One region of the Priestia sp. ABM2_011 genome, then DNA from elsewhere that is predicted to be linked to it. Evidence: predicted binding sites of a transcription regulator. Region 1 holds the regulator's gene; each other region holds the start of a gene.
What was found. Region 1 encodes Rex, which represses fermentation and respiration genes when NADH is low (regulators of the CRP and FNR family bind a similar motif). Its sites were predicted from a motif close to TTGTGAAATATTTCACAA; they were not measured.
Positions count from the first base shown of each region.

Region 2: ACXAE4_RS18575 (cytochrome c oxidase subunit II) is a predicted target of Rex. The motif match lies at 8,280-8,297, and genes of this name have one in related genera.
Region 3: ACXAE4_RS14660 (DUF1641 domain-containing protein) is a predicted target of Rex. The motif match lies at 2,050-2,067, and genes of this name have one in related genera.

Region 1 is NZ_JBSWUB010000001.1:28,011-38,770, reverse strand. Features, by position in the region: rRNA gene ACXAE4_RS00205 (23S ribosomal RNA) at 1-183, shown strand, start outside; rRNA gene rrf (5S ribosomal RNA) at 252-367, shown strand; tRNA gene ACXAE4_RS00195 (tRNA-Met) at 392-468, shown strand; tRNA gene ACXAE4_RS00190 (tRNA-Asp) at 473-548, shown strand; gene tsaE (tRNA (adenosine(37)-N6)-threonylcarbamoyltransferase complex ATPase subunit type 1 TsaE) at 769-1,239, shown strand; gene tsaB (tRNA (adenosine(37)-N6)-threonylcarbamoyltransferase complex dimerization subunit type 1 TsaB) at 1,236-1,934, shown strand; gene rimI (ribosomal protein S18-alanine N-acetyltransferase) at 1,948-2,397, shown strand; gene tsaD (tRNA (adenosine(37)-N6)-threonylcarbamoyltransferase complex transferase subunit TsaD) at 2,394-3,410, shown strand; gene ACXAE4_RS00165 (ABC-F family ATP-binding cassette domain-containing protein) at 3,666-5,600, opposite strand; gene ACXAE4_RS00160 (redox-sensing transcriptional repressor Rex) at 6,060-6,698, shown strand; gene tatA (twin-arginine translocase TatA/TatE family subunit) at 6,752-6,937, shown strand; gene tatC (twin-arginine translocase subunit TatC) at 6,953-7,708, shown strand; gene ACXAE4_RS00145 (YdiK family protein) at 7,734-7,961, opposite strand; gene ACXAE4_RS00140 (CPBP family intramembrane glutamic endopeptidase) at 7,958-8,686, opposite strand; gene groES (co-chaperone GroES) at 8,986-9,270, shown strand; gene groL (chaperonin GroEL) at 9,338-10,760, shown strand, end outside.
Region 2 is NZ_JBSWUB010000001.1:3,469,837-3,480,858, reverse strand. Features, by position in the region: gene ACXAE4_RS18605 (cytochrome P450) at 1-302, opposite strand, end outside; gene ACXAE4_RS18600 (TetR/AcrR family transcriptional regulator) at 570-1,466, shown strand; gene xylR (transcriptional repressor XylR) at 1,735-2,892, opposite strand; gene xylA (xylose isomerase) at 3,127-4,464, shown strand; gene xylB (xylulokinase) at 4,523-6,025, shown strand; gene xylE (D-xylose transporter XylE) at 6,327-7,748, shown strand; gene ACXAE4_RS18575 (cytochrome c oxidase subunit II) at 8,486-9,424, shown strand; gene qoxB (cytochrome aa3 quinol oxidase subunit I) at 9,426-11,022, shown strand, end outside.
Region 3 is NZ_JBSWUB010000001.1:2,711,511-2,722,532, forward strand. Features, by position in the region: gene ACXAE4_RS14650 (AEC family transporter) at 1-259, shown strand, start outside; gene ACXAE4_RS14655 (NAD(P)/FAD-dependent oxidoreductase) at 307-1,485, opposite strand; gene ACXAE4_RS14660 (DUF1641 domain-containing protein) at 1,519-1,971, opposite strand; gene ACXAE4_RS14665 (hypothetical protein) at 2,401-2,817, shown strand; gene ACXAE4_RS14670 (ammonium transporter) at 2,814-4,097, shown strand; gene ACXAE4_RS14675 (IDEAL domain-containing protein) at 4,232-4,429, shown strand; gene ACXAE4_RS14680 (hypothetical protein) at 4,726-5,103, shown strand; gene brnQ (branched-chain amino acid transport system II carrier protein) at 5,143-6,498, opposite strand; gene ACXAE4_RS14690 (cation:dicarboxylate symporter family transporter) at 6,886-8,157, shown strand; gene ACXAE4_RS14695 (M42 family metallopeptidase) at 8,265-9,302, shown strand; gene ACXAE4_RS14700 (hypothetical protein) at 9,655-9,813, shown strand; cobalamin riboswitch at 9,960-10,138, shown strand; cobalamin riboswitch at 10,257-10,436, shown strand; gene ACXAE4_RS14705 ((2Fe-2S) ferredoxin domain-containing protein) at 10,538-10,918, shown strand; gene cobJ (precorrin-3B C(17)-methyltransferase) at 10,932-11,022, shown strand, end outside.

The DNA.
Region 1 (10,760 bases):
GGGTAGCTATGTGTGGACGGGATAAGTGCTGAAAGCATCTAAGCATGAAGCCCCCCTCAAGATGAGATTTCCCATAGCGTAAGCTAGTAAGATCCCTGAAAGATGATCAGGTTGATAGGTCAGAGGTGGAAGCGTGGCGACATGTGTAGCTGACTGATACTAATCGATCGAGGACTTAACCAAACTTTAAAAGCGTAAGCTTTACTCAGCAATCTGTTACCTAGTTTTGAGAGAATAATCTCATATAAATGTCTAGTGATAATGGCAAAGAGGTCACACCCGTTCCCATACCGAACACGGAAGTTAAGCTCTTTAGCGCCGATGGTAGTTGGGACTTTGTCCCTGTGAGAGTAGGACATCGCTAGGCATTTTTATTTTGCTTTTTTATCATCGCGGGGTGGAGCAGTTCGGTAGCTCGTCGGGCTCATAACCCGAAGGTCGCAGGTTCAAATCCTGTCCCCGCAACCAACATGGTCCCGTGGTGTAGCGGTTAACATGCCTGCCTGTCACGCAGGAGATCGCGGGTTCGATTCCCGTCGGGACCGCCATGTTTTAGAAACGAAACAATGTGTTTCGTCTTTTTTATTGTTTGAACCATTTTTATATAAAACTTTACCGTCCTTAGGAGCAATCCTAAGGAATTTTTTATATACAAAGAAATTTCTTTGTAGAATTGCGATGTTAAAGATTGTTGGATTTCTTACTGGATATGTATAGTCCACAACGTTTACAATATATATATACAGATTGAAATGAGGTTCTGAATGAATGACAGAGATTAATGAATTTACGTTTATGTCTACGTCTCCTGATGAAACTAATCAGCTGGCTGCTCGTCTAGCAACTTTATTAGAAGCTGGTGACGTGCTGCTGCTTGAAGGCGATTTGGGAGCTGGAAAGACAACATTCACAAAAAGTTTAGCTAAAGGCTTAGGAATTGAACGCAATGTGAATAGCCCGACATTTACTATCATTAAAGAATACAAAAGCGGTCGCCTTCCTCTTTACCATATGGATGTGTACCGTCTAGGGGATGAATTTGAAGACCTAGGGTTCGATGAGTATTTTGAAGGAGATGGCGTGACGGTCGTGGAGTGGGCTCACCTGATTGAAGAGCAGCTTCCTAATGAATATATTCAAATCAATATTTACCATGAAAACGAAACGACTCGTAAAATCCTTGTAAAAGCGATAGGCAGTCGGTACGTTGAAATATGTAAGGAGCTTTTTAAAAGATGAAAATGTTAGCCATTGATACATCCAATTTTGTCATGGGTGTTGCTGTCGTTGAAGAAAACAAAGTAATTGGAGAAATTATTACGAATCTAAAAAAGAATCACTCTGTTCGTGTGATGAACGCTGTGGAATCTTTGTTAAAAGATTGTGATATTGCGCCAAGCGAGCTAGACCGTATTGCAGTGGCACACGGTCCCGGGTCCTATACCGGTGTACGCATTGGTGTTACCATTGCCAAGACACTTGCTTGGACTTTAAATATTCCTTTAATAGGTGTATCTAGCCTTGAGGCACTAGCAGCAAACGGTCGTTATTTTGATGGATATATTGCTCCGTTATTTGATGCGCGCCGTCAGCAGCTTTATACAGGACTATATGAATGGAATAACGAACGAGGTCTTGTAGAAGTTGAAAGTGATCGACTTGTTATTAATAAGGACTGGGCGGAACATTTAAAGTCATACAACAAACCTATTTTATTCATAGGCAATGATCTTTCCATGCATGAAGAGGCGTTAAAAGAAGTGTTGAGTGAACAAGCTGTATTTGCCCATGTTCAGCAGTTTAACCCAAGACCAAGTGAATTGGCTTTCTTAGGAATGAAGAAAGAGCCGCAGTCTGTGCATACTTTTGTTCCGAACTACATTCGTTTAGCTGAAGCAGAAGCCAACTGGCTTGCTTCACAGCAAAAAGGATAAAAGAAGGTATAACATGAAACTAACAATTAAGTTTCGTTTAATGGAAGTTAAAGATATTGATCAAGTAGTGAAAATCGAAGAGAAGTCTTTTACGACACCTTGGAGTGCAGAAGCATTTCAAAATGAGTTAACCAATAATCAATTTTCAACTTACATTGTGATGGAAGAAGGGGAAAATATTATTGGTTATTGCGGAACGTGGATTGTTATTGACGAAGCACATGTAACCAACATTGCGCTATTGCCAGACTACCGAGGCAAGGGACTCGGTGAATTGCTGCTGCGCAACGTGATGGACGTTCTTCGAAAACTAGGTGCTACGTCAATGACATTAGAAGTTAGGGTATCTAATCATATTGCACAATCATTGTATCAAAAGCTAGGTTTTAAACCTGGAGGTATTCGTAAGAATTATTATTCTGATAACAATGAGGATGCATTAGTTATGTGGGTGAATTTATGAATGAAAATCAATTAATTTTAGCATTAGAAACAAGCTGTGATGAGACAGCAGCAGCTGTGATTCGAAACGGTCATGAAATTGTAGCCAATGTGGTGGCCTCTCAAATAGAAAGCCATAAACGATTTGGCGGTGTCGTACCGGAAATTGCATCTCGTCATCATGTAGAACAAATTACAGTAGTAGTTGAAGAAACTTTAAATCAAGCGAACTTGACGTTTGCAGATATAGATGCAATAGCTGTAACGGAAGGACCAGGGCTTGTGGGAGCACTTCTTATTGGCGTAAATGCAGCCAAAGCGCTAGCATTTGCACATCAAAAGCCATTAATTGGTGTTCATCATATTGCAGGACATATTTACGCAAATCAGCTAATCAAAAAACTAGAATTCCCGCTCTTATCGCTAGTTGTATCTGGCGGGCATACGGAGCTTGTATACATGGAAAGTCACGGTCATTTTAAAGTGATCGGTGAAACAAGAGATGATGCAGCAGGAGAAGCCTACGATAAAGTAGCCCGCACGTTAAACCTTCCATATCCAGGCGGACCTCATATTGACCGCCTTGCACATGAAGGAGAGCCATTAATTGATTTGCCGCGTGCTTGGCTAGAAGAAGGATCCTATGATTTTAGTTTCAGTGGATTAAAATCAGCAGTTATTAACACTGTCCACAATGCGAAGCAAAAAGGTGAAGAGATTCTTCCACAAACACTTGCTGCTAGCTTTCAAGCGAGTGTCATTGATGTGTTAGTAACTAAAACGATTAAAGCTGCAAAGGAATATAACGTTAAGCAAGTTTTATTAGCAGGAGGAGTTGCTGCTAATAAAGGGCTTAGAGCAGCGCTAGAAGAGGCATTTGAACCCCTATCAAATATTGAGCTTATTATCCCGCCGCTATCTCTATGTACGGATAATGCCGCAATGATTGGAGCAGCAGCAAGCGTACGATTTGCTCAAGGAAAACGTTCAGATATGTCATTAAATGCAAACCCCGGTTTGGACTTGGAAGAGTAAGTGACGAATGAGATTTATTTCTCATTCGTCTTTTTTTGTGGATAAAAATGATTTATCAACAATATTCAATAAATTTAGAATTGACTGTGGATAATTATGTGGAAAAGTCCGTGCACTCAGTACACGGACCTGTTATCAACAAGTTTTAATTATGAAAATCAGACAGATATCCACTATTTATTCACAGAGTGGATAAAGCTTGCTATTAAGCGCATGAACAAGTAAATAGGATGAATAGATACGCAAAAATATAGGCTACTCTTCTAGAAGCAGCTGTAATTCTTCCCACTCTTCCATTAATGTGGATAACTGTGAAGAAATTTTTTCATTTTCACCGTTTAATCTTGATACTTCTTCGTGATTTTGATAAATTTCAGGGTAACAAAGAAGTTCTTCATTCGCCGCTTGGGCGGCTTCTAATTTGTTTACTTCAGTTTCAATTTCTTCAATGCGGCGCGTTCGCTGTCTCATCAATTTCTTTTGTTCTTTATCTTGTTTATAGGACTGTTTATCTACTTTTACCGTACGTTCTTCGTTTGCTTTTATATTTTCTAATTCTTTGATTTCCTCTATTTCTGCTTTCTTTTCTACATAATAGTCATAATCTCCAAGAAATTCTTCTACTCCTTCAGGAGATAGCTCTGCTATTTTATTGGCAATACGATTAATAAAATAACGGTCATGTGAAACAAATAATAGAGTCCCTGGGTAATCAATTAACGCATTCTCGAGTACTTGTTTGCTATCTAAATCAAGATGGTTAGTAGGTTCATCCAAAATTAAGAAGTTAGCTTTTTGAAGCATAAGCTTCGCAAGAGCTAAACGTGCTTTTTCACCACCGCTGAGCGTGGAAACGATTTTCAGTACATCATCACCTGAAAACAGAAAATTTCCAAGCGCTGTACGGATTTCTTTTTCAGGTTTGGCTGGGTAGTCATCCCAAAGTTCATTTAAAACGGTTTTATTAGACGTTAAATTGGCTTGCTCTTGGTCGTAATAACCAACCATTACATTTGAGCCAAAGGAAATGGTTCCAGTCTTGAAGCTGAGTTTATCCACAATGCCTTTTAATAAAGTTGATTTCCCCACGCCATTAGGACCAACCAACGCAAGGCTTTCCCCTTTTTTAATGCGAAGGTTTGCCTCTTGGACGACATAGTTGTTTTCATCATATCCGATAGACACATCTTCCAGATTTAAGACTTCATTTCCGCTTTGACGTTCAATTTCAAACGAAAAACTAGCTGATTTTTCGCCTTCGTTAGGTCGATTTATTAACTCCATTCGATCGAGCTGTTTACGTCTGCTTTGCGCACGTTTTGTAGTCGATGCGCGGGCGATGTTTCGCTGAATAAAATCATTCAGCTTTGCGACTTCATCTTGCTGCTTTTCGTACTGACGCAACTCTTTTTCATATCGCTCTGCTTTTTGTACAAGGTATTTAGAGTAGTTGCCCGTGTACTTCACCGTTGTTTTTTGTACGACTTCATACACTTGATTTACGACTTTATCAAGGAAGTAACGATCATGTGAAACGATTAAAATAGCTCCTTCATACCCTTGCAGAAACTGTTCCAGCCATGCTAAAGTTTCAATATCTAAGTGGTTGGTAGGCTCATCCAGAATAAGCAAATCAGGCTTTGTTAAAAGCAGTTTTGCAAGAGCTAGGCGCGTTTTTTGTCCACCGCTTAAGGAGGAAATAGGGGTGCTGTAGTCAAAGTTTGAAAAACGGAAACCGTGAAGAATAGATCGTGTATCCGCTTCATATTGATAGCCGCCTAAATCTTTAAACGTTACTTGAAGCTGATCATACTCTTTGGTTAGTTTTTCGTATTGAACTGAATCATTAAAAATGTCTGGATCACCCATCTTCGTTTCAAGCGTACGTAATTCTTTTTCCATCTTCTTTAATGGAGCAAAGACAGTCATCATTTCTTCCCATATGGAGAGTGTTGACTCAAGAACTGTATCTTGTCCCATATAATCAATGGAAACACCCTTAGGTTTAATAATTTCTCCGCTGTCATAGGAAAGCTGCTCAGCAATAATTTTTAATAAAGTTGATTTACCAGCACCGTTTCGTCCCACTAGGGCAATGCGGTCTTTTGATTGTACTTCTAACTTTATATTCGATAAAATGGGTTCTGCCCCATAGTATTTTGTAATACCGTTCAATTGTAGAATAATCATTTTTTCACCTCTAGTAGTATATCCATAGTGTATTTTAACATATTTTTAACTACAAGTTCTTCCTACAAGCGTTTGTAATTTGTAGAGGGACAAGGACAAATGATGAAGCGAATGTTTTGATTCATGAAATAAAATGATTTTACCTGCACATTTTATACAGGATACTATGTTAAGATAAGAGATAAGTGCATCTCTGAACTTATCTATGATGGATGTAAAAAAATCCGTCATGACTAACAAACCGATCCTTTGAAGGGCTAATTGCTTCGTTCTACATACCGACTTTAAGGAGTGCTGAATAGACAAAAGCCGTCGAGGTGTGAAGCGGAGTATATATAAAACAAGAGAAAAGAGAGAGAATTGGAAGCGCTACCTCAAAGCGGTTGATGCTTTGTGAAAGGTAATGCAATATGACTTGAAAATGTTAGTAATGACATACATGAACTGAGGGGGTACAACGTGAACACTGAACAATTAAAAATACCACAAGCAACGGCTAAGCGATTGCCGCTTTATTATCGTTTTTTGAAAAATTTGCATGCTTCGGGTAAACAGCGTGTGTCGTCAGCGGAGTTAAGTGAGGCAGTGAAAGTGGATTCTGCTACTATTCGTCGGGACTTTTCTTACTTTGGTGCATTAGGAAAAAAGGGATACGGCTACAATGTGAATTATTTACTTACATTTTTCCGTAAAACGTTAGACCAAGATGAAGTAACGAAAGTAGCACTGATTGGCGTAGGGAATCTAGGAACGGCCTTTTTAAATTATAATTTTATTAAAAATAATAACACCAAAATTGAGTGCGCTTTTGATGTGATAGAAGATAAAGTAGGTACGAAAGTAGGCGACGTGCCGGTTTATCATCTTGACCAATTGGAAGATTATATGAGTGATGACATCTCAGTAGCGATTTTAACCGTTCCTGCCACTGTTGCTCAGCAAATTACTGATCGTTTAGTGAGTTGCGGAATTAAAGGAATTTTAAACTTTACTCCTGCACGCTTGAACGTACCGGATGAGATTCGACTCCATCATATTGATCTTGCTGTAGAATTACAGTCGCTTGTCTACTTTTTGAAAAATTATCCTGTTGAATAAGGCGGACTGTGTTACGATTTCCTTAAGTCTAAATTAATAAGGAGAGTGGGAATATGGGGATTGGAGCAGGCAGTTGGATTATTATTGCGATTGTAGCACTGCTTATTTTTGGACCGAAACGGTTACCGGAGCTAGGAAGATCAGTGGGCCAAACGCTTAGAGAGTTTAAGCATGCCGCTAGCGGTGCATCAGAAGATCGTGAAAAAGATAAACAGCGTCAAGTAGATGACAAAGAGTAAAAGGGTGATCATAGTATGACCGAACAAGAAATGTCAATATATGATCATATAGGAGAGCTGCGAAAACGCATTTTAATTGTTTTATTTTTCTTTGTGATTGCCACAATTGGCGGCTTTTTTATAGCGGATAAGGTCATTGTCTATTTACAGCATGCTGATGAGGCAAAAAATTTAACGATGAATGCATTTAGGCTAACAGATCCAGTTAAGATTTATATGCAATTTGCTGTTATTATCGGCTGTGTACTTGCAGCTCCTGTTGCACTGTATCAACTCTGGGCATTTATTAGTCCTGGTTTATATGAAAAAGAGCGGAAGGTAACGCTTGGATATATTCCTGTTTCCATTTTTCTCTTTATCGGCGGTGTCTCTTTTTCTTATTTTGTGTTGTTTCCATTTGTCGTCGATTTTATGACGCGCGTTTCTGATGAGCTGAATGTAAACCAAGTAATTGGCATTAATGAATACTTTTCTTTTTTAATGCAGCTCACACTGCCTTTTGGCCTGTTGTTTCAGCTTCCTGTCGTCGTAATGTTTTTGACGAGATTAGGAATTATAACGCCTATGTTTTTATCTCAAATTCGAAAATATGCCTATTTCGTACTGCTAGTTATTGCCGCACTTATTACACCACCGGAATTGCTCTCGCACATGATGGTGACAGTGCCGCTCTTAATTTTGTATGAAATCAGTATCATTATTTCCCGCATTTCGTATCGCAAAGTGTTAAAGGCAAGAGCAGAGCAAGAAAGAGAAGATGTTAGTATGTAAAAAAACCACTGAAACAGTGGTTTTTTTATTTAGATGAATCATCTTGATTTTTATATTGCTGCTGCAATTTTTTAATTTTGTAGTGCAAGATAAAGATGCGAACCGCAAACCTGAAATCGAATGCGGCTACGAGTGCAAATAAGATTGTGGGGAAATTCCAAACGGTTTCCTGAGCATTTTGAATTGCCAAGTAGGTGAATAAAATCCCCATAATAATATAAATAAACCCTCGTGTTAAAGGGATATTCTTCATAAAAACATGCCTCCAAAAATAAACTGCATTTGTTCTGCTTGTTTTTGCATTTCTATAATTTTATCTGCAAAAATAGTTTGAGATAAAATAACGATTGTATTCATCAAAACATGAGCAATAATAGGTACAACAATTAGTCTCGTCCTTGCATAAAGGAATGCAAATACAAATCCCATAGCTGTATACACAAGTAAATGTTTAAAATCCCAGTGTACCGCAGCGAAAATAAGGGAACTAATAAATGCAGAGATAAAGAAATTGTATCGTTTGTGAAGAGAACCAAAAATAATCTTTCGGAAAATAATCTCTTCTAGTATTGGTCCAATAACAGACGTAACGACAATAAGGAACGGCGTTGCTTTAACAAGATTAACAATATTTTGTGTGTTTTCAGATACTTGGGTAATGCCAAGAGCGTGCTCAATCATACCTGCTACAGCTTGACCAGCCATAGCGAGAAACACCCCAAGGACTGACCAGACAACAGCAATCGTTTTTCCAGCATGTTCTATACGCATGGACATGTCACGGCGCAGCAGCAGTAAGACAATAAGTAAACCAAGGATAAAGCTAATGATAGTCCAATAAGTCAAAAGCATGACATTCGCTGTTCGAACTGGATAGTCATCAAACATTCCTGTTAATTTTAACAGCGGTATACCAACAACTCCTGAAAACTGCATAAGGATGTAGGTGAGGATAACATACCAATAACGTTTTTCCAATCTTCTATACTCCTTTAAAAGGTTTTTATGTATATATGTCGAAGAAGTACTGTAAAGTTAGTAATTTCTTCTTGCTCGTATTGTAACATACATATTATTGAACAGAGAAAAGAATGCTTTATTTCTCAAAATCGTCGAAACCTAAGACTATTATATGTAGTTGTCGTAAATTTTAAATTTTTTTTGTTTAATACTTGCAAAAAAAACCCACTTTGTTTTAATATAATAATTGTGTTAGCACTCGTTGAGGTTGAGTGCTAATAAAAATGCAAACATATTATTTGAGGAGGTTGTTTCACTTGTTAAAGCCATTAGGTGATCGCGTAGTGATTGAACTTGTAAAATCTGAGGAAAAAACAGCAAGCGGTATCGTGTTACCGGACAGTGCAAAAGAAAAGCCACAAGAGGGTAAAATTGTTGCTGTTGGTACAGGCCGAGTATTAGAAAGCGGTGAGCGTGTAGCTTTGGAAGTAGCTGCGGGCGATCGTATCATCTTCTCAAAATATGCGGGTACTGAAGTGAAATACGAAGGTACTGAATACTTAATTTTACGCGAAAGCGATATTTTAGCTGTAATCGGCTAATTTTAACCACAAACTTATCATACGTAAAAAATAGATTATTAAGAACATCTTGAGGAGGTCAAAGAACATGGCAAAAGACATTAAATTTAGCGAAGAAGCACGTCGCGCAATGCTACGTGGTGTAGATACATTAGCAAATGCTGTAAAAGTAACGCTTGGACCAAAAGGTCGTAACGTTGTATTAGAAAAGAAATTCGGTTCACCGCTTATTACAAATGACGGTGTAACAATTGCAAAAGAAATCGAATTAGAAGACGCATTTGAAAATATGGGTGCTAAATTAGTAGCCGAAGTTGCTAGCAAAACAAACGATGTTGCTGGTGACGGTACAACTACTGCAACAGTTTTAGCGCAAGCAATGATCAGAGAAGGTCTTAAAAACGTAACGGCTGGTGCTAACCCAATGGGTATCCGTAAAGGTATGGAAAAAGCAGTAGCTGTAGCGGTTGAAGAACTAAAAGCAATCTCTAAACCAATTCAAGGTAAAGATTCAATTGCTCAAGTAGCGGCTATCTCAGCAGCTGACGAAGAAGTAGGTCAATTAATTGCTGAAGCAATGGAGCGCGTTGGTAACGACGGTGTTATCACACTTGAAGAATCAAAAGGTTTCACAACTGAATTAGAAGTGGTAGAAGGTATGCAGTTTGACCGTGGATATGCATCTCCTTACATGGTAACTGATTCAGATAAAATGGAAGCTGTATTAGATGATCCATACATCTTAATCACAGACAAAAAAATCGGTAACATTCAAGAAATCTTACCGGTATTAGAGCAAGTTGTTCAACAAGGCAAGCCTCTATTAATCATCGCTGAAGACGTAGAAGGCGAAGCTTTAGCAACATTAGTTGTGAACAAACTTCGTGGTACATTTACAGCCGTAGCTGTTAAAGCTCCTGGTTTTGGTGATCGTCGTAAAGCAATGCTACAAGACGTTGCGATCTTAACAGGCGGAGAAGTAATCACTGAAGAGCTTGGTCTTGACCTAAAAACAGCAGGCATCGATCAATTAGGTCGCGCTTCTAAAATTGTTGTAACAAAAGAAAATACAACAGTTGTAAACGGTGCAGGAAACGCAGAAGATATCCTAGCACGCGTAAACCAAATCAAAGCTCAGCTTGAAGAAACAACTTCAGAGTTTGACCGTGAAAAATTACAAGAGCGCTTAGCAAAACTTGCTGGTGGCGTAGCTGTAATTAAAGTTGGTGCGGCAACTGAAACTGAGTTAAAAGAACGTAAATTACGTATTGAAGATGCATTAAACTCTACGCGTGCTGCGGTGGAAGAAGGTATCGTAGCTGGTGGTGGTACTGCATTAGTAAATATCTATAATAAAGTAGCAAGCATCGAAGCTGACGGTGACACTGCTACAGGTATCAACATCGTATTACGTGCGATTGAAGAGCCTGTACGTCAAATCGCTCACAACGCTGGTTTAGAAGGATCAGTAATCGTTGAGCGTCTAAAAGGCGAAGCAGTTGGAACTGGAT
Region 2 (11,022 bases), 3.4 Mb from region 1:
CGCGCTTTCCGGTGGTCAGGAGGATCTAAGTTTGTAAGGTTGGTGATTGGAGATGTGCTTTTTTTCTTGCTATTATCTCCAACAAAAATAGTGGTTCTTTGTCCATCGCTTGAAAAAAATTCGTAGTTGCTCAAGACTTGTTTAACATGTTCGTATTGGAATACATTCCATGTGTTTGTTTCTTCATGAAAATAAACGGGGGAGTTGTTCAACATTTCTTTATACCATTGGATAGGGAAAAACTCTTCTGCACGTGATTGAAATTTTGGAATTTCTGTAACGGGAATGACTTCTTTGTTCATATGATCTTATTCCTCCTTCAGAATAGGTATAGATTTGGAATTTACTAACTACATAGCGCTCAGTAGTTGTCACTTGCTAGATAAATAGTTACTTTGTCGAATTAACCTATACTATTAGTACATTTTTATACATTTAGTATAAAAATGTACTAATAGTATATAATTATTTTTACTTGGTTATCAAGGAAAAAGGATAAAATTAACGTAGGAAAAGGCAGATAAGTTATACTAAATAAAAAGTAAATTGTAAACAGAGGAGTAACAGAAATGAATCAAAAACAGCTCGATATTTTAGGGCATACGCACCAGCTTTTTATGGAAAAAGGATACGTAGACACTTCGGTACAAGATATATTAGAAAGAAGCGGGATTTCAAAAGGAACATTTTATAAATATTTCTCATCTAAAAGCGAACTGCTTATTTCATTACTTTCGTCTCTGCAAGAATCACTTATTCTACAAAGAGAAAAAGTAGCCATTGAATATAGAGAGGATAATCAGAAGGGATTTCAAGAACAGATGATCTTTATGATGAACTTTGCAGAGCAAAACAAAATTCCTGAAATGATTGAAAGTACACTCGTTTTAAATGAAGTTAAAACATTTCATTATATAGAGGAATTAAAAGCTGCAACATTCAACTGGATATATGAACGTTTTCAGCAGGTTTTTCCATCTAAGACTTCTCCTTATTTATTTGATGGAGCTGTGCTGCTAGAAGGAATGCTTAACAATATGTTTAAAATGAACAAAGCGCTGGACTATCCATTACCTATTGAACAAATTGTCCATTATTGCATGAAGCGTACAGAGGAAATCATAATCGAAGTAGCAGAACAAAAAGAACAGTTATTTAACCCTTCCGTTTACTCTGCGGTATTTAATAAGAAAACAGAAAGTCATTTTTCGACAGATTTGACGCGTGTAACTGCGAAGTTAAAACGGGTGATTGAAAATAAACTAACAAATGAAGAGGAACGAAAGAGAAGTCTAGAATTTGTTACGTTTATATCGGATGAATTGCTGCAAAATGATACGGAGCCTCGCACATTCATTATTCAGAGTTCTCTTTTATCGCTAGAGAAAATCAATACTCTCGCCCAGACCAAAGAGCTAGAGGAATATAAGGAAGTCGTAACTACTCTGACAAGACATTTTTCATAATTTAAAAAGCACATGAGCTAAACTAACAGTCAAGGCTCTGCGTCATATAAGAAAGAGAAGATTGCCTATAAAACATATAAACAGCCAGTTGCCGTTATGATAGGTGACTGGCTGCATGGGATGAAAAGGTGAGGGTGGAGACAGACATAACACTCTTAATAGAAGAGGGTAATTCTTTCCCTTTTATAGAAAATCAATTAATCGAAAGTAGCTCCTTCATTCTTAAGATCAAACGTGATATAGTTTGCTAACCTTTGCGTTCACTTAACTAACTTATAGGGGTAACACTTAAAAAAGAATCAATAACGATAGAAACCGCTCCTAAAGCAGGTGCATTTTTTCCTAACGAAGAAGGCAGTAGTTCACATTTATTGTCTAAATGAGAATGGACTCTAGAAGAAACTTCGTTTTTAATCGTATTTAAAACAATGGGATGAGATTCAATTATATGATTTCTCAAGATAACAGCTTCTACATCAAATGTATTAAGAATATTGGTTAATCCAATTCCGATATAAAAGCCAAAGTTTTGAAGTGCATTTAACATTTCTACATCATTTTTATTTGCGCGTTCCACAATCTCTTTTCGAGAAATATTCTTTTCTTCTTTAGAGAGCGAAGCCAGTAACGCTTTTTCAGAAGCATATAATTCCCAACAGCCTCGATTTCCACAGCTACATTTGGGGCCATTAAAATCTATCGTCATATGACCCATTTCCCCAGAAAAACCCTGAACACCTTTATACAATTCGTTGTTAATAACAAGTCCAGTTCCAATTCCGACATTAATACTGATGTAAACGATGTTTTCATAGTTTTTTGTCATACCAAATACTTTTTCACCGTATGCTCCTGCATTAGCTTCATTTTCAACAAAAACTGGAACATTAAACTCACTCTCAATTAAAAACTGCAAATCTTTGATATTCCAATTTAAGTTAGGCATGAAAATAATTTGCTGATGACAATCTACAAGGCCTGGAACACAAATTCCTATTCCGACTAGACCATAAGGGGACTCAGGCATATGGGTTACAAAACCATGAATAAGTGCAAATAAAATCTCTTTTACTTCACTAGCGGAAGAACTAGACAAGTCAGAAGTCTTCTCGAGAATAATATTTCCTTCTAAGTCGGTTAGAATTCCGTTAAGATAGTCGACTCCTATATCAATACCAATCGAGTAGCCTGCATTCTTATTAAAAACAAGCATTACAGGTCTTCTGCCGCCTCTAGATTGCCCTGCCCCAATTTCAAAAATAAAATCTTTTTCAAGCAGGGTATTTACTTGGGAGGAGACAGTTGACTTGTTTAATCCTGTAATCTCAGAGAGAGTTGCCCTGGAGACAGGGGAGTTCTTTAAAATTTCATCTAATATTAATTTTTGATTCATTTTTTTTACTAAAGCTTGATCTGCAATTTGAATAATAACCACTCCTTTGTTTATCTATCGAACTAAGTTGGTGTTTTTAGAAGGTTGAATTAGATATTTAAAAGTATCATATCTAATATTATAACTAAATTTTCTAAAAAAAACATTGAAATAAACATTTATTTTGTATATGATGAGATAAAGTTAGTTTATTGGATAAACAAACTAACTCAAATAAGATAGTTGATGGATAAACTTGTTCACTTAAATCAAAGGGGGAAATGACAAATGGTCCAAACTAGTACTAATAAAATTAATTTTTTTGAAAGCGTAAACAAAATTTTATATGAAGGTAAAGATTCTAAAAATCCTTTAGCTTTTAAATACTATAACCCTGAAGAAGTAGTAGGCGGTAAAACGATGAAAGATCAGCTGCGTTTTTCTGTTGCTTACTGGCACACGTTTACAGCAGATGGTACGGATCCTTTTGGCGCAGCTACTATGCAAAGATCTTGGGATAGATATGATGGAATGGATTTAGCAAAAGCGAGAGTTGAGGCAGCTTTTCAACTTTTTGAAACATTAAATGTTCCATTCTTCGCATTTCATGATCGAGACATTGCTCCTGAGGGCAGTACGTTGCAAGAAACAAATAAAAATCTTGATGTTATCGTCACTATGATCAAAGAATACATGCAAACAAGTAACGTAAAGTTATTATGGAACACAGCGAATATGTTTACAAATCCCCGGTTCGTTCATGGTGCAGCTACTTCTTGTAATGCAGATGTATTTGCTTATGCGGCGGCTCAAGTAAAAAAGGGGCTTGAAACAGCAAAAGAACTAGGCGCAGAAAATTATGTATTCTGGGGCGGCCGTGAGGGATATGAAACACTGCTTAACACAAATTTACAGTTAGAGTTAGATAACTTAGCCAGATTTATGCATATGGCTGTAGATTATGCAACCGAAATTGGATATACGGGGCAGTTTTTAATTGAACCTAAACCTAAAGAGCCTACGACACATCAGTATGATACCGATGCAGCAACAACTATTTCATTTTTAAGACAATACGGATTAGATAAATACTTCAAACTTAATCTAGAAGCTAACCACGCAACGTTAGCTGGGCATACATTTGAACACGAATTACGAGTAGCTAGAGTACAAGGCTTATTAGGATCAGTGGATGCAAACCAAGGTGACCCTCTTTTAGGCTGGGATACAGATGAATTCCCGACGGATTTATATTCTACGACGCTAGCAATGTATGAAATCCTGCAAAATGGAGGGTTGGGCAGCGGAGGATTAAACTTTGATGCCAAAGTACGCAGAGGTTCTTTTGAACAAGACGATTTACTCTATGCTCATGTAGCAGGAATGGATGCGTTTGCTCAAGGATTGAAAGTAGCACATAAATTAGTAGAAGATCGTGTTTTCGAAAACGTTATCAACGAGCGTTACAGCAGCTTTAAAGAGGGAATTGGGCTTGAGATTGTGGAAGGAAAAGCTAACTTCCATACACTGGAGCAGTACGCGTTTAAAAATCCGAATATTGTGAATAAATCAGGAAGACAAGAACGGTTAAAGGCCATTTTAAATCAATATATTTTAGAAGTTTAAAGGACAAACGAGAGTAGAAACAATTTCTACTCTCGTTTATAAACGCGGAGGTATCAAGATGAAATATGTAATTGGAATTGATCTAGGAACAAGTGCGGTAAAAACGGTTTTAGTTGATACAAAAGGCGAGATTTGCGCTGTGGTTTCTAAAAATTATCCTCTCCTTCATGAAAAAACAGGATATAGCGAACAGAATCCTGAAGAATGGGTTCAGCAGACGGCTAGTGCTTTAAATGAATTAATTGCTAACGCTAATATAAAACCCGAAGATATAGAAGGAATTAGTTATTCTGGACAGATGCATGGCCTTGTGCTGCTGGATGAAAACTATAACCTATTACGTAACGCCATTTTGTGGAATGACACAAGAACAACAGAACAATGTCATCATCTCTATAAAGTGATTGGAGAAAAACGTCTTTTAGAAATAACAAAAAACCAGGCTTTAGAAGGATTTACTCTTCCTAAGTTATTGTGGGTAAAAGAGTATGAACCGGCGATATTTAAAAAAACAGCTGTATTTATGCTACCCAAAGACTATTTGCGTTTTAAGATGACTGGCTTTATTCATAGTGAATATTCAGATGCTGCCGGTACATTATTATTAAACATCAGCAAGAAAAAATGGGATAGTGAGCTTTGCCAATTAGTAGGAGTCAATATTAACCTTTGTCCGCCACTAGTCGAATCTAGTGAATGCATAGGCAATATTAGTGAATCATTCTCTCAAAAAACGGGGTTAGCTACTTCAACAAAAGTATTTGCAGGCGGGTCTGATAATGCTTGCGGAGCAATCGGCGCCGGCATTTTATCATCAGGGGAAACACTATGTAGCATTGGGACATCTGGGGTTGTTCTTTCTTATGAGGAACGAAGCGATAGAGACTTTGGTGGAAAAGTCCACTATTTTAATCATGGAAAAGAAAATGCCTTTTATACAATGGGCGTTACATTATCCGCTGGTCACAGTTTAAGCTGGTTTAAGGAAAATTTCGCAGAAAACGATACGTTTGAAGAATTGTTGGCCGACCTAAAAAATGTCCCAATCGGCTCAAACGGCCTTTTATTTACCCCTTACTTAGTCGGGGAACGTACACCGCATGCAGATGCTACGATTCGCGGAAGTTTTATAGGGATGGATGCCTCTCATAAAAAGAGAGACTTTACGCGGGCAGTTATTGAAGGGATTACGTTTTCATTAAATGAATCAATTGAAATTTTTCGAGAAAACGGAAAGGAAATTACGTCTATTGTATCAATCGGCGGGGGAGCAAAAAACGATCACTGGCTTCAAATTCAAGCAGACGTTTTTAATGCAAAAATCGTAAAGTTATCTACTGAACAAGGCCCAGCGTTAGGAGCAGCCATGCTAGCAGCTTATGGCTGTGGCTGGTACAACTCATTGGAAGAGTGTGCAAACGTATTTATTACGTCTTCAAAAACATATTATCCTAACGCAGAACATGTACAAGTCTATAAACAGCTTTATGAATTATATAAAGAAGTATATCTTCAAACATACGACCTAAGTAAAAAGCTAGATGAATTTAAAGGGAAGTAATAGATTACAAAATATACAACCTTACTTTAAAAAGGAGCCTCATATGAAAGTAGCTTGTATTATTTGATTATGGTTGTATATCGATATACCTGACACAAAAGGAAGTATGGAAAATGCTGTAGTAAGATTTGATTCGATAGAAAAATACGTACGTTAGAGGGGAGGATAAGAGCAGTTAGTCCAATAGACGACGAAAATTTCTTTTGTGTTCCAAGAATTTGAAAACGCATTCAAATAAGTGCGAACTCAGTTAGAAATAGAACTTCTACTGTTACTCTTAACTAACTGCTTTTAACAACGCATGAAACAAAATCGAAACTCATTATATATTTTTTCTATTACCTTAGTTGCCGCTATCGGAGGGTTACTGTTTGGATATGATACAGCTGTAATATCTGGAGCTGAAGAATCATTAAAGGTGTATCTTATTGACAGCTTAGGGTTAGGATCTTTAGCACACGGTGTTACTGTATCAAGTGCTTTGATAGGATGTATTATTGGAGGATTGGTATCTGGTTATTTTGCGACGAAACTAGGACGCAAACAATCACTTATACTAGCAGCTATTCTTTTTATAGTCTCAGCGTTAGGAGCTTCTTATCCTGAGTTTTTATTTTTCACAAAAGGGGAACCGACACTCTCTTTATTACTAGCTTTTAACTTCTACCGCATTATAGGTGGGATTGGTGTTGGCTTAGCATCAGCCATTTGTCCCATCTATATAGGAGAAATTGCACCGGCAGATATTCGCGGCAGATTGGTATCATTCAATCAATTTATGATTATTTTTGGAATGTTAGTCGTTTACTTCGTGAATTGGGGTATTGCAAATGGGGAAACCTTAGAATGGATTAATGATGTGGGTTGGAGATACATGTTTGCTTCAGGAGCTATTCCAGCTTTACTCTTTGCATCACTCTTGTTTTTAGTTCCTGAAACGCCTCGCTACTTAGCTATACAGAATCAAGATCAAAAAGCTTTAGCCATACTAACTAAAATTAATGGGTCTTCAGAAGCGAAATCAATTTTAGAAGATATTAAACAAACAATTTCTACCAATGTTTCGTCTGGAAAATTATTGGCATATGGAAAATTAGTTATCGTTGTAGGTATACTGCTTTCTGTATTTCAACAGTTTGTAGGAATCAATGTAGCTCTATATTATGCTCCGCGTATTTTTGAAAGCATGGGAGCAGCTAAAGGTTCTTCTATGCTGCAAACTATTATTATGGGATTAGTAAATGTTATTTTTACAGTAATTGCAATTTTGACAGTTGATCGTTTGGGAAGAAAACCTTTATTAATAACAGGGTCTATCGGAATGGCCATTGGAATGTTCGGTGTAGCAAGCATGGCTTTTTCAAACATCATTGGTATAGGGACGCTTGTATTTATCATTATTTATACAGCTTCCTTTATGATGTCATGGGGGCCAATTTGTTGGGTGCTCATTTCAGAGATTTTTCCTAATAAAATTAGAGGTCGTGCTGTAGCTATTGCCGTAGCTGCTCAATGGGCAGCTAACTATTTTATTTCCTCTACGTATCCTGTGATGATGGAATATAGCGGAGGATTAACATATGGTTTCTACGGTTTAATGAGTGTACTTTCTGCTTTATTTGTTTGGAAATTTGTTCCTGAAACAAAAGGTAGAACTCTTGAACAAATGGAAAATATGTGGAGAAAAAAACAAGAGGCTTCAAAGAGTAAGAAGGCCATATAACCATTAAGCTTTTGCTTAGAGGAAAGATGAATATAAAACTTTCAAAAACACCTAAACTATCTTTAGGTGTTTTTAATATGTAACCTTTATGAAGAAAGTGGATAGCTTTTTTAAAGGATATTGCTATAGTGATAAGCCTCTTTAAAAATAGAAATATAGTTTTTTTATGAGGAGTGTTTTATCGTAAATATAAATAACGATGCAATGAATTCACAAAAAATCTGGGGGGCATCCGCTATATACGGAATATCCTAAAGAATTAAAGTATGACCATGCTTCATGGGTTCCAACGTATCGGAATCAGAAAATGATTGATTGGATGTTTCAGCAAGTAAAGCAAACAAACTAGTAAGAAATAAAGCTCCATACTTCATTACTCCCAAAAAGCTCTTCCAGTTAATAAGAACTGGAAGAGCTTTTTTACTTTTATCAGAATCTACGCGCTAGGAGCAAGGCATTTCACACCACATTTAACCAAATATGTGACGAAATTATGGTAAAGCCATTTAAACTAGATAAAAATCGCTTCAAGTGTGAGAAATATCACACCTTTTAAACATACAACATGATAATTTTTTAGGAGTAAGCAATATGTCATGACAAACTTCAATATGTTAGGAGGTTTTTAGCCTTTTGATCTGTTGAGATGCATCTCTAATATGAACGTTTATATACCATTATTATGTACAGAGATTTAAAGGAAGGGAGCCTGAGCTTAGGTGATAAAGCAAAAATCAATGCATATTGGCAAGTTAATCGTTCTCTCCGTATTCATTACAATTTTTTTAGCAGGCTGTGATAGTCGTTATTTGATTTTAAATCCACAGGGGGCGGTGGCTCAAAAAGAATACCATTTAATTATTTTTTCCATAATTTTATGCACAATCGTTGTTATTCCTGTTTTAGGGCTGCTTGTGTATATCGTTTTACGCTACCGTGATAAGCCTGGAAACAAGGCTCCGTATCGGCCAGACTGGGACGATAGTAAGCGTCTTGAATTTATTTGGTGGGGCATCCCTATTATTATTATTGGTATTTTAGGTTTCGCTACGGCCAAGACGACGTATGACTTAGTAAATCCGCCGCAAAAAGATGTAAAGCCGCTAACAATTGAAGTAACATCCCTTGACTGGAAATGGTTATTTCAATATCCGGATCAAGATATTGCGACAGTGAACTATGTCAACATTCCAAAGAATGTGCCCGTTCAATTCGTGCTAACGTCAGATGCACCTATGAATTCCTTTTGGGTACCGGAGTTGGGAGGACAATTATATACAATGCCGGGAATGGCCATGGGGCTTTGGCTACAAGCTAATCACAAGGGAAAATATTTTGGTTCAGGTGCTAATTTTACGGGTGAAGGGTTCGCTCATATGAACTTTAAAGTTAAATCTACATCGACAAAAGAATTTAATCAGTGGGTAAGGCAAGTAAAAGAAACAGCACCAGCTTTAACAAAAGCTGATTATAACAGTCTTGCAAAACACGGTCTTTCTTTAGAGAAATCGTACTCTACCATTCCTAAAGGTTTGTTCCAAGAAACTGTCATTAAAAACGGTGGTCAATATTATAGTCAGCATCACCATATGAAAAATGAAGACATGAAGACTATGAATGTGTCTTCTGAAGAACAAGCACATACACAGCATGAGCACCAGGAAGGAGGAAACTAAGTTGTTAGACAAATTAAAAGATTTTTCAGCTCATTTTTTTGTGACTGGAGAACCGATGATTTATGGAGCAGATGTCGCCATTTTGTTAACACTAGCCGGTATTATTTTTGTTCTTACGTATCTTAAAAAATGGAAGTGGCTATGGCGTGAGTGGCTCACAACGGTGGATCATAAAAAAATTGGAATCATGTATATGCTTTCTTCATTGTTAATGCTGTTTCGAGGCGGAGTAGATGCATTATTGATGCGTATGCAACTAGCATTCCCTCAGTGGCATTTTCTAGATTCTAATCATTACAACGAAATTTTTACTACGCACGGAACCATTATGATTCTATTTATGGCAATGCCGCTTATGTTTGCTTTCTTTAATATTGTTGTACCTCTTCAAATTGGAGCAAGAGATGTCGCCTATCCTTTTTTAAACGCGGTAAGCTTTTGGCTATTTTTCTTTGGCGCCATGCTTTTCAATTTGTCGTTTGTAATCGGAGGATCGCCAGATGCAGGGTGGTTGAGTTATCCGCCGCTTTCTGGCATGCAGTTCAGTCCTGGACCAGGTCAAGATTTTTATATTTGGGGCATTCAAATATCAGGTATTGGCAGCTTGGCTTCTGGAATTAATTTTATTATGACCATTTTAAAAATGCGTGCGCCTGGCATGAAACTTATGCATATGCCGCTATTCACGTGGTCTGTTCTAGCAAGCTGTATTATTATCATTTTCGCGTTTCCTGTATTAACCGTAACGCTTGCTTTATTGTTTGTCGACCGCTTCTTTGACGGACACTTGTTTACCATGACCGGCGGTGGAAATCCGATGATGTACATTAACTTAATTTGGATGTGGGGACATCCTGAAGTGTATATTGTTGTGCTTCCGGCATTCGGCATTTTTTCTGAAATTGTTGCAACGTTTTCTCAAAAGAAGATATTTGGCTATAAATCTATGGTTTTTTCAATGATGATTATTAGCGTTCTATCGTATTTCACATGGGTGCATCATTTCTTTACGATGGGTGCAGGTGCTAATGTAAATGTGTTTTTTGCTATTACGACGATGGCTATCGGAATTCCAACGGGTGTTAAAGTGTTCAACTGGTTATTTACGATGTTCCGCGGCCGTATTCAAATGACTCAGCCAATGCTATGGACAATTGCTTTTATCCCATGCTTTGTTGTAGGAGGAGCAACCGGTGTTATGCTTTCAGCAGCTCCCGCAGACTATCAGTATCATAATAGCTATTTTTTAGTTGCACACTTTCACCAAGTATTAATCGGAGGCGTTGTATTCGGCTTTTTTGCAGGTTTGTACTATTGGTGGCCAAAAATGTTTGGCTTTAAGTTAAATGACCGTCTTGGTAAATGGGCGTTTTGGACGTGGAATATTGGTTTTTACGTATGCTTCATGCCTCAATATGCATTAGGATTTATGGGAATGACACGCCGTATTTATACGTACGATTTTGACATGGGATGGGGACCGCTGAACGTTATCTCTACAGTGGGAGCCTTCTTTATGGGCATAGGGTTTATCTTTCAAGCATGGCAGATTCTTCATGGCATTAAGTACGGAGAACGAGATGTAACAGGAGATCCTT
Region 3 (11,022 bases), 2.7 Mb from region 1:
CAGTAAAGGCGCGCTCGGGATCGCTGTCTTAAAAGTAGCAGTTCAACCGATCGTTATGCTTGGAATTGCAGTATGGATAGGGTTGTCTTCAGATGAAGTGACAAAAGCTATTTTACTGGTAGCTTTTCCTGGATCTGCTGTAGCTGCGATGATTGCTTTGCGGTTTGAAAGCATGGAAAACGAAACGGCCTCTGCTTTTGTTATTAGTGCTATTTTATCGCTGGTTACGCTGCCGCTTCTTATTTCTTGGCTTATGTAAATAAAAAAAAACGAAAGAGGAATTTCCCTCTTTCGTTTTAAGACGGATTAATAAGCTAATGCGAATAATCCTTTGATATGAGATAAGTAACGAACGTTACTTGCTTCTTTCATAAGTGATGCTGGTAAACCTTTTAATTGCGTTTTGTTTCCGCCGATTGTACCAATTGCATCTTTGCGTCCAAGACTTCCTAGTGTACCAGAGAAGACAGGAACGAATGATTCCATTGCTCCGCCGCGAATAGCTACTGCTAAGTTCACGCCTACAACTTCACCCATTTGCCAAGCTAATTGAGCAGTAGGTGGGTAAGGGCGACCTTCTGGACCCATTACAACCGCTGAGTCACCAGCAAGGAATACATCTTTATGAGATGTAGATTGTAAGAATTCATTTACAAGTGCACGACCGCGGTTTACTTCGATACCTGAGTTAGCAACTACAGAGTTACCTTGAACTCCGCCAGTCCATACCATTGTTTTTGTTTCAATTTTGCTGCCGTCTTTAAGTTCAACAGTTGTAGCATCCATTTTTGTTACAGGTGTACCAGTAACAAATGTAACGCCACGTTTTGTTAAGCTTGATTGAGCACGCTCTACTAATTCAGCAGGGAAGCCTGGAAGAACTGTAGGAGCTGCTTCTACACAGTATAGAGAAATTTCTTTTGGATCCACACCGTGTTTTAGGCATAGGCTTGGCATTAAGTCAGCGTATTCACCAACAAGTTCGATACCTGTTAATCCGCCACCGCCAACTACGATTGTACCGTCAGCTTTATTTTTTGTTTTGCTGTATTCAGCGATACAAGCTTCTACGTGTGCACGTAAACGGTTTGCATCATTTACTGATTTAAGAACGAAGCTGTGCTCTTCTAAACCAGGGATACCGAAGTAAGCAGTTTCACTACCTAAAGCTGTAACAAGGTAGTCGTAGCTTAACTTTGTACCATCTTCAAGAGATACTTCACGTTGATCTGGTGAAATTTCTTTTACCGTTGCAATTTTTAAATCAACGTTGTAGTTTTTAAGTAATTTATCAAGTGGTAAAGCTACCGCTTGTTCAGAAACGCCGCCTACAGCTAGACGGTGTAATTCTGTAATGATTTGGTGAGTAGCAAAACGGTTCACTACTGTAATTTTTGCTTCATCCGCACTTAGGTGTTGGCGAGCTGTCATTGCAGTTAATAAACCACCGTAACCGCCGCCTAAAATTAAAATATGTTTTGACATAGTCGATCCTCCGTCCACACTTTTTAATGAAAATTATTTTTGTTTTTCGTTTGTAATGTCTAAATACGCTTGTGCAAAGCGGAATAGTTTTTGAGCTTGTGGATCTTTAAGCATGCGTAATAAACCGAATAAACCGATTGAATTAGAAGCATTTGCTTCTGCACGATCGTTTGCTTCGATTGCAGTAGCTGCAAGACCTTTTACTGTTCCTTCTACTGGCTCGATAAATTCTTTTACTCCACCAAGTAGATCTTCTTTTAATACGTCGTCAGTTAATAATGATTGCGCAACGTCGTAAGTTTTTGTAAGCACCGTTACCATTTCAGATAATTTTGGTAAATTATCTACAAGAACAGTAAGAGCTTCTTGTACTTCAGGCTTTAACAATTGATCTAACACATCCGCTTGACCTTTGTTAACCGCCGCTTCTGTTTGTACAGCAGCATTTTCCTCTGCAGCTGATTTTTGAATAGTTGATTGAGACATGAAAAGTCCTCCTTTGCTGGATACTGTTGCATATGTAGTTCCTAGTTATCTGCTAGACTTTCAAACTACATTGTGAAGTTGTGAAATCTTGCACATAATTCTATTTTAATTTTAATACGAGATAAAATCAACTCATTTCGTTGAAAAAATAAGTGAAGAACCTCGTAACCCTTTGTTTAATAAAAGTTTATAAAAAATAAAGCGAATAATTGCCTAGGTAAATAAAATTAAAATAGGGAACTAACATAATTCCTCTTCCTACGATAAAACAAATAACGTCATATTTCAACACATACGAACTTAATATTCTATAAGTAGTAAAAAGATAGGGCGCATTTACTATTTAAAGAGTTTTCAAAAAATTACATTGACTTACTATAGTGTTCTACATATAATCTAAATATAACATCTTATGTAAGGAGATATAACATGGTTATAGTGGATGAACTTTATCATAATGTGGTCATTACATTGCCTCAATTAAAATTAATTGAATTTATAATGAAGTTAAAAGAAGCTAAAGCACAAGAAATAGAAGATATAAAAGCGAAAATTAGTAAATACGAAGAGAAGAAACGTGCTGAAGAAGCTTGGTACCAATCACTATCACCGTTTCGTAAATTTTTTACCGGGCGTCCTTTAAGTCAGCATCAAGCGGTCGAGTATATGGTATACGTAAAGGAACGCTTTAAAAAAATTGATCACCTTAAAGCACAAATGCGAGAACTTCATGAAGTTCTTGAATTAATAAAAGCGGAAAATGAAGAAACAAGTGAAATTACGCTTTCGCCTGCTATTGTACAAGAAATAAAACGACTAAAAAGCAGTGGAGGCGTTGGGATATGAGTGTTAATGAACTAAGTTTAGGTATAAATACGACGTGGGTTGTATTAACAGCGGCGATGATTTTGCTAATGGAAGGCGGCTTTGCCTTGCTAGAGGCAGGTTTTGTCCGATATAAAAATAGCGTCAATATTATTATGAAAGTATTCGCTGATATTACAATAGGAACGCTTTGTTTCTATTTAATTGGGTTTGGATTAATGTACGGAGATGATTTAGGCGGAATCGTCGGTAAAAGCGGTTTTGCGCTCTCAGGTAATTTATCGCACCTTGACATTCCAATTGGGCTTGAAACATTTTGGCTGTTTCAATGTGCGTTTGTTATTGCGGTCATTTCTATCGTTTCTGGAGCGGTGGCAGAACGAATTAATTTCCGCGCATACCTTTTATATGCGATTTTAATGACTACATTTATTTATCCTATAGCCGGCCACTGGATTTGGGGAGGCGGATGGATTAGTAAGCTAGGAATGCTTGATTTTGCCGGTTCGGCAGTTATCCATGCTCTTGGCGGTTTTTCAGCTTTAGCAGCTGCAATAATGATTGGACCGAGAAAAGGGAAGTTCACGAAAAATGGAATTAGTTCTGTTTCTCTTCCAAGCAATTTGCCGCTTGCATCAGTTGGTGCTTTTTTATTATGGTTTGGATGGTTCGGGTTTAATGCAGGAAGTACGCTAAGTGCCACTGACGTTAGAATTGGTCACATTGCTATTGTCACAATGTTATCAGCAGCAGCAGGCGGAGCAGCTACTTTATTTTATACTTTATTTCGCTACAACCGTTCAGATGCACCTTCTGTAATAAATGGATCGCTTGCCGGACTGGTTGGCATTACGGCCGGGTGCGCTTTTGTTAACACACCATCTGCTATTTTTATTGGAGCTGTATCTGGCTTATTAATGATGGCAGCTACAAACTGGCTCGAAGCACGTCAAATCGACGATCCTGTAGGAGCTTTTCCTGTACACGCTGCTTCGGGAATATGGGGCACGTTGGCTGTGGGCTTGTTTTCTACAGACGGCGGTGTGTTTACAGGAGGGGGCTGGACGTTATTAGGTGTTCAACTTCTCGGATTAATTGCTCTATGCGCTTGGGGATTTGTTACGACGTGGATAGGGTTAAAGGTTATTTCCTTGGTGGTTCCGCTTCGATCTACGGAAGAAGAAGAAGAAGTGGGCTTAGACATCAGTTACCACGGTATCATGGCAGCTCATCAAGCTCCTGAATTTATTGAATATGAAAACTACTATGCGGAAGTAAAAGAAAAAGCCGCAGATTCGTAATAAAAGGCCGCGCCTTATAACAAAAGGGCGGCCTTTTTATGTGGAAAAAAATAGATGTAAAATACTTGGTTTAAATGATTGAAAAGTCAGAATATTTGTGTTATATTATAAAAAAGCCAAGGAGTTGATTTCTTATGAAAAAGAATTTACTTAATTCACCGCAAAAATCCAACGGAAAGGTGCTTGATGCATTATTCGCTGAGATGATTTTAGACAAGGCGATTGCAGAATTTCGTAAAGCACAGCTAAAAGAAGAAATCGACCGCACGCTATTGATGAAAAATAAAGAAGAGTTTTTAAAACTCTCATCAGAACTTAAACAAATTTCTTAATTACTTACTATACTTCACACACCATCTATTTTAGATGGTGTGTTTTATTTTTGAGACCTACTAAAAGGGATTAATTAGTAATAATTATGGACTTCCATGTACGCTTAATGGGTTTACAGGATTTCGAAACGGGGAAACCGTTCCAGAGTTCAAATTTGATAACTATTATCCACCAGCAAACGGAGCGGAACTATATCAAGTGGTAAATGAGGAAGAAGTACTTTTAGCTACCTACGTGGCAGAAGAAAAACGATTTGTACCAGCGGTTGCTAAACCAATGTAAAGGAATGTTTTTTATGATTCGAAAAGGTTTGTATGCAGCATATAATGAACGAGACTACGAATGTTATGAAACGGAAAACGGGTGTGTAAAGCTGATTAGCTATGATAAAGGCGATGTAGCAAATGGATTCATTCCATACAATGACACGACTTTTACAAAAGAAGTTCCTCGTGATGCTGTTGAAGAAGTGTTTTTTGTAGCTCCGTATGCTACTTATCAAAATGAAACGTTTGGTGTGTCAGCTGCTTCTGATGGTCAAGTGCTTTTGACCACATCTGAAAAAGAAAAAGCTGATAAATATCATTTTCAACGAACGGATAAATATCTATATGAAAAACGTGTGTTAAAGGAAGAAGTGAAGTTAACGGAGAAAAAAACTCCTTATTCATAAGACGCCAAAATAAAAAGAGGATGCACTCGCATCCTCTTTTTATTTAATCAATTTTCTTGAAGTGTTTCTGTTCGTATTATCATTTGTACGAAGGAAGGTAATGCCAAGACCGATTAATCCTCCTACAATAGCAGGAACTACCCAGCCGAGACCCACTCCATACATAGGTAGAATCGATGTAAACAGATCGTTTACTGCGGCAATTTTGAATCCAGCAGCATTTAAGCCATCAAATAAACTAACGATAAACGTGAACAGAAGGCTTACTTGGTAAACTTCAGAACGTCCTTTAAATAAAGGATGTAAGAATGTTAAAGCAATTAACACAATAGCTAACGGATAAATAGCTGTTAAGACTGGAACCGAAATAGCGATTAATTCCGTTAGGCCAAAATTTGCTACAACGGCACTGAAAGCTGATAAAATGACAGCAATCAACTTATAAGAGACCTTTGGAAACAGCTTATGGAAAAAAGATGAACAAGATGTTACAAGACCTACACTTGTTGTTAAACAAGCAACGGTAATCATCAGACCTAAAAGAATTCCTCCGTAAGAGCCAAAGTAGTAATTTGATACTTCAGCCAAAACCGTACCTCCGTTATCAAGACGTCCAAGCTCTGATACGCTTGAAGCACCCATATAGGACAATGCGCTATAAATAAGAGCTAAAATAACGGCAGCGATAGCCGTAGCTTTTGCACAAATTGTAATAATTTGTCGGTTGGTTTTTGCCCCTTTTTCTTTAATTGCATTAATAATAATAATTCCAAAAACAAATGATGCTAATGTATCCATTGTTAAGTAGCCTTCTTGGAAGCCTTTGAAAAATGAGTGTGTTGTATAAGCTTCGCTTGGTGCTTCGAACTTTCCAATTGGGTTCACAACGGCTACAACTACCAATATTCCAATAAACGTTAATTTAATAGGTGTTAAAACTTTTCCTACTAAATCGACAATTTTCGCAGGATTTAGCGAAAAAAAGCACGTAATCGTAAAGAAAATTACCGTGAAAATGATAAGGGGAAGGTGACCTGAATTTTCTGATAAAAAAGGCTTAACGCCAATTTCAAACGAAACACTTCCCGTTCTTGGCATTGCAAAAAGCGGTCCGATTGCCAAGTATAAAATCGTAGTAAAGATAATACCGAAAGCTGGGTGTACGCGACTAGCTAAAGACTGCAGATCCTCTTTTCCGGAAAAACCAAATGCGAGAACGCCTAGCAGAGGCAGACCTACACCCGTTACTAAAAATCCAGCATTTGCTGACCAAATATTGCTTCCAGCAGACTGACCTAACATTGCAGGGAAAATTAAATTACCTGCGCCGAAGAATAGGGCAAAAAGCATAAAGCCAATAACCACTATAAATGAAAAAGGAACTTTGTTTGACACATTAAAACCTCCAAAATTATAAATGCTTTTTATTATCGTGTTGAATAATTAAAATTTTCAGAATTTTATATTCGAATAATAAAAATAAACATGTATCGTATTATACTAACCTAAAATGCATATTTCAATATAAAATTTTATTTTTTTTATTTATTCGCTGAAATAGCAAAAATAGAAAAATACTTAGCAAAAAAATCTCAGTGTACAACAATTATTTGATATGATAAAACAGAACCGTGGCTTTTAAAAATTTGCATGTGCGGCCTTACATCCTTATTAGTAAAGAACTGTTTACATAAGGTGCTGTAAGGATGTATATTTATACACGGTTCGTTGAACCGCATATGCTCGATGGGTGAAAGTCAACTGTGCGAAAGGAGCAAGAAAGTGAAAAGGTTAGGTCTAGCAACTCAGATTCTAATTGGACTGATCTTAGGCGTAGCTGTAGGTGCTATCTTTTACGGAAGCGATACGGCCATTTCTATTTTACAGCCAATTGGAGACATATTTATTCATTTAATTAAGATGATTGTCGTACCGATCGTGATTTCAGCATTAATCGTAGCGGTCGCAGGAGTAGGCGATATCAAAAAATTAGGTAAGCTTGGCGGAAAAACAATTCTTTATTTTGAAATTGTTACAACCATTGCGATTGTAGTGGGGATTATTGCCGCGAACTTATTCCACCCTGGTGCAGGGGTTGATATGGGACATATTGAAAAAAGCGATATTTCTCAATATGAGGCAACGGCAAAAACGTCTGAAAGTACAGGGATTGCTCAGGAGCTTCTTCATATTGTTCCGACAAACGTCTTTCAGTCGGTAGCAGAAGGCGATCTTTTACCAATCATTTTATTTTCCGTACTGTTTGGTGTAGGCGTAGCTTCGATTGGACAGAGAGGAAAACCTGTTTTAGCCTTTTTTGAAGGCGTCTTGGATGCAATGTTTTGGGTAACTAATTTGGTGATGAAATTTGCTCCAGTAGGTGTATTTGCACTTATTGGTGTTAATATTATAAAGTTTGGTGTCGGATCACTTATTCCATTAGGGAAATTAGTGTTCGCCGTTTACTTCACCATGATTTTCTTTGTGCTTGTGGTTCTTGGAATTATTGCTAAAATGGCTGGAACAAGCATGTTTACGCTCATAAAAGTGTTAAAAGACGAGCTGCTTCTTGCTTTTACAACAGCAAGTTCAGAAGCCGTTTTACCATCTCTTATCAAAAAGATGGAAGACTTCGGTTGTTCTAAATCGGTTACATCGTTTGTTATTCCAACAGGCTACACGTTTAATTTAGATGGTTCAACCATTTATCAGGCGCTGGCATCGCTGTTTATTGCTCAAATGTACGGCATTGACCTTTCCATTATGGATCAAATTCAGCTCCTTCTTGTGCTAATGTTAACCTCAAAAGGGATGGCTGGTGTACCAGGGGCATCGTTTGTAGTTGTACTTGCTACGCTTGAATCTATGGGCTTCCCTCTTGAAGGCATGGCATTTATTGCAGGAATTGACCGCATTCTTGATATGATGCGTACCACAGTTAACGTAGTAGGAAATGCTTTAGCTGCAATTGTAATGTCCAAGTCTGAAGGCGAGTTTGATAAGCAAAAATCATTAAATTACACAAATGAATTAAAGAAATCAAACATAGCTTAAAACAAAAAAGCCGGGCAGCTGCCTGGCTTTTTTGTTTGGAGCTGCCTGTTATCTTTTTTGAAACATATGGTAAAATAAAAGAAATGAGAGACAAAGGAAGTGTCATAATGACGGAAACTGTTCAGTTAATTAAAAAGCTTGTTTCGATTCCCAGTCCTTCTGGAAATACAGAAAAGGTGATTTCATTTGTCGAAGACTATGTAAAAGAGCTAAATATTCAAACGTATCGCAATCGAAAAGGAGGCTTAGTCGCTACCATTCCCGGTAAAGATACGGATCATCACCGCATGCTGACGGCTCATGTCGATACATTAGGTGCTATGGTAAAAGAAATCAAACCGAGTGGACGTCTGAAAATCGACTTGATTGGAGGGTTCCGCTACAATTCCATTGAAGGAGAATATTGTGAAATCGAAACGTCAGCAGGAGAAGTATTTACAGGGACCATCCTTATGCATCAAACATCTGTTCATGTGTATAAAGATGCAGGTAAAGCTGAGCGAAATCAAGATAATATAGAAATTCGATTGGATGAAAAAGTACATAGCGCAGAAGATGTTCGCAGTCTTGGAATTGAAGTCGGCGACTTTGTTTCGTTTGATCCTCGTGTAGAAATAACAAAAAGCGGTTTTATTAAATCTCGTCATCTCGATGATAAAGCAAGCGTAGCTTTATTGCTTCAGCTCATGAAAACAATTCAAGAAGAGCAGATCGAACTGCCATACACTACGCACTTTCTTATTTCAAATAATGAAGAAATTGGATACGGAGGAAATTCTAATATTACGCCTCAAACGGTAGAATACTTAGCGGTTGATATGGGTGCCATGGGAGATGGACAATCTACTGATGAATACACCGTGTCTATTTGTGTAAAAGATTCAAGCGGCCCATATCATTACGGTTTGAGAAAGCATTTGGTGGAGCTAGCTAAGCAGCATGATATTCAGTACAAATTAGATATTTATCCGTTTTACGGATCAGATGCTTCTGCTGCTATTCGTGCCGGGCATGACATCGTACACGGCTTAATTGGTCCAGGAATTGATTCTTCTCATGCGTTTGAGAGAACGCATCAAGATTCATTAAACCATACGTACAAGCTTCTTTACCACTATGTGCAATCGAACATGGTTCTGCTTTAAGAAAGGAATATTTAATTAGTGTATTTTTATGCAAAACAAAGAGCAGGACGGGACTGTGATGTCTGTACTTTCCTTTCCTAAAAAAGAAGCCGGCTGTCCGGCTTCTTTTTTTAATAAATACTATATATTTTTTTACTGGTGAAGCAACAGTTGGTAAAAAAAGCACCTTTTTTAAAGAGGTATAATACGGCTTAAACCTTTTGTACATTTTGTTCATTTACAGAAGTTAAAATGTTTTTAAATTTTTAAAAGTTTCTTGTGACAAGTTTTGTAGAATGGGTTTTCAAAAGGATATGGTTTCGTCATAATGTGGATATAGCGATCACTACAATAATCGGAGGCGAATCTTTTCATGTGGGTACTGACGGTATATGCTGGAAAAGAAATGAAAATGTTTGAATTTGAAACTGAAACGCAGGCGAGAGAAGCTTTTGCAAAAACAAATGGCTGTAAAGTTCTTTCAGAAGTCGTGTATTATAATGATCCTCATTTAACATTAGTAGCTATATAATGAAAAAACAAGAGCTGACTTTATGCTCTTGTTTTTTCATAGCTTCTTGTATCTTACGAAAAGAATAGAGTTGAAATAAAAAAAAATGTACGCTATGATATGGTAGTTACTTCTATTATTCTGATAGTTTAAAAGGTTCATATATATCAAACAGCAACAGTAAAGATGCCAAGAAGGCTTAATAGGGAAACTGGTGAAAGACCAGTACTGCCCCCGCAACTGTAAGTGTGGACGAACGAGTATAACCACTGTGGAAAAATCACGGGAAGGTTCTCAAGTAGAATGATACACAAGTCAGGAGACCTGTCTTTATTGTGAAGTTTCTATTTCTCCGGGGAGCGGGAAGGGAAACGTTGGCTTAAAGTGGCATTCGTGTACACTTTTATTCTGACGTTTTACCCGCTCGCATATTAGCGAAGCGGGTTTTTCTCGTAGCACAAAACTACATATCGTGCAAAAAAGGTGCGCAATGTTCACATTGCGTTAAATGGGAAGTCTGGTGTGAAGCCAGCGCGGTACCCGCCACTGTGAAGAGGAGCTGATTGCATATGCCACTGTATTCGGGAAGGCGCAATCAAGTGATGAATCGAAGTCAGGAAACCAGCCTTTTTCTAATGCGAAGCTTACCCTACGGGATATAGGTGGAAGTGCAAAAACTTAGTTTGAATTTTTCTGCGCCTCTATCATTGATAGAGGCGTTTTTTTAGTAAAGGAGCGAATAAGTGTGACGACGTGGAACTTAAATGGAACAAAACATCACGTATTGATTTGTAATGGAAGCAGCTGTATGAGAAAAGGTGGAGAAGAAGCCACGCAAGCTATTCGAAATAAAGTGACTGAACTGAATCTAGATGAAGCGGTTCACACAACCCGTACGCGCTGTAACGGAAGGTGCAAAGATGCTCCTGTAGCTATCGTGTACCCTTCAGGAGATTGGTACAAGCAGGTCACTGAAAACGTAGCTCATCGAATTGTTGAAGAACATTTAGCAGGAGGCTGCAGTATAAAGGAATCACTTATTTATGAATATGATCAAAACGGTTTTGTTTCTCCGGAAAAGAGTGACTCCATAGAAGGAATTGACAAAGTAAAAAGTAACGCATAAAGGAGGAGCTAGCATGAAAGGTAAACTGTTAGTTATTGGATTCGGCCCAGGAAGCTTTGAACATATTACACAGCGAGCAAGAGAAGCCATTCAAGAAAGTGATA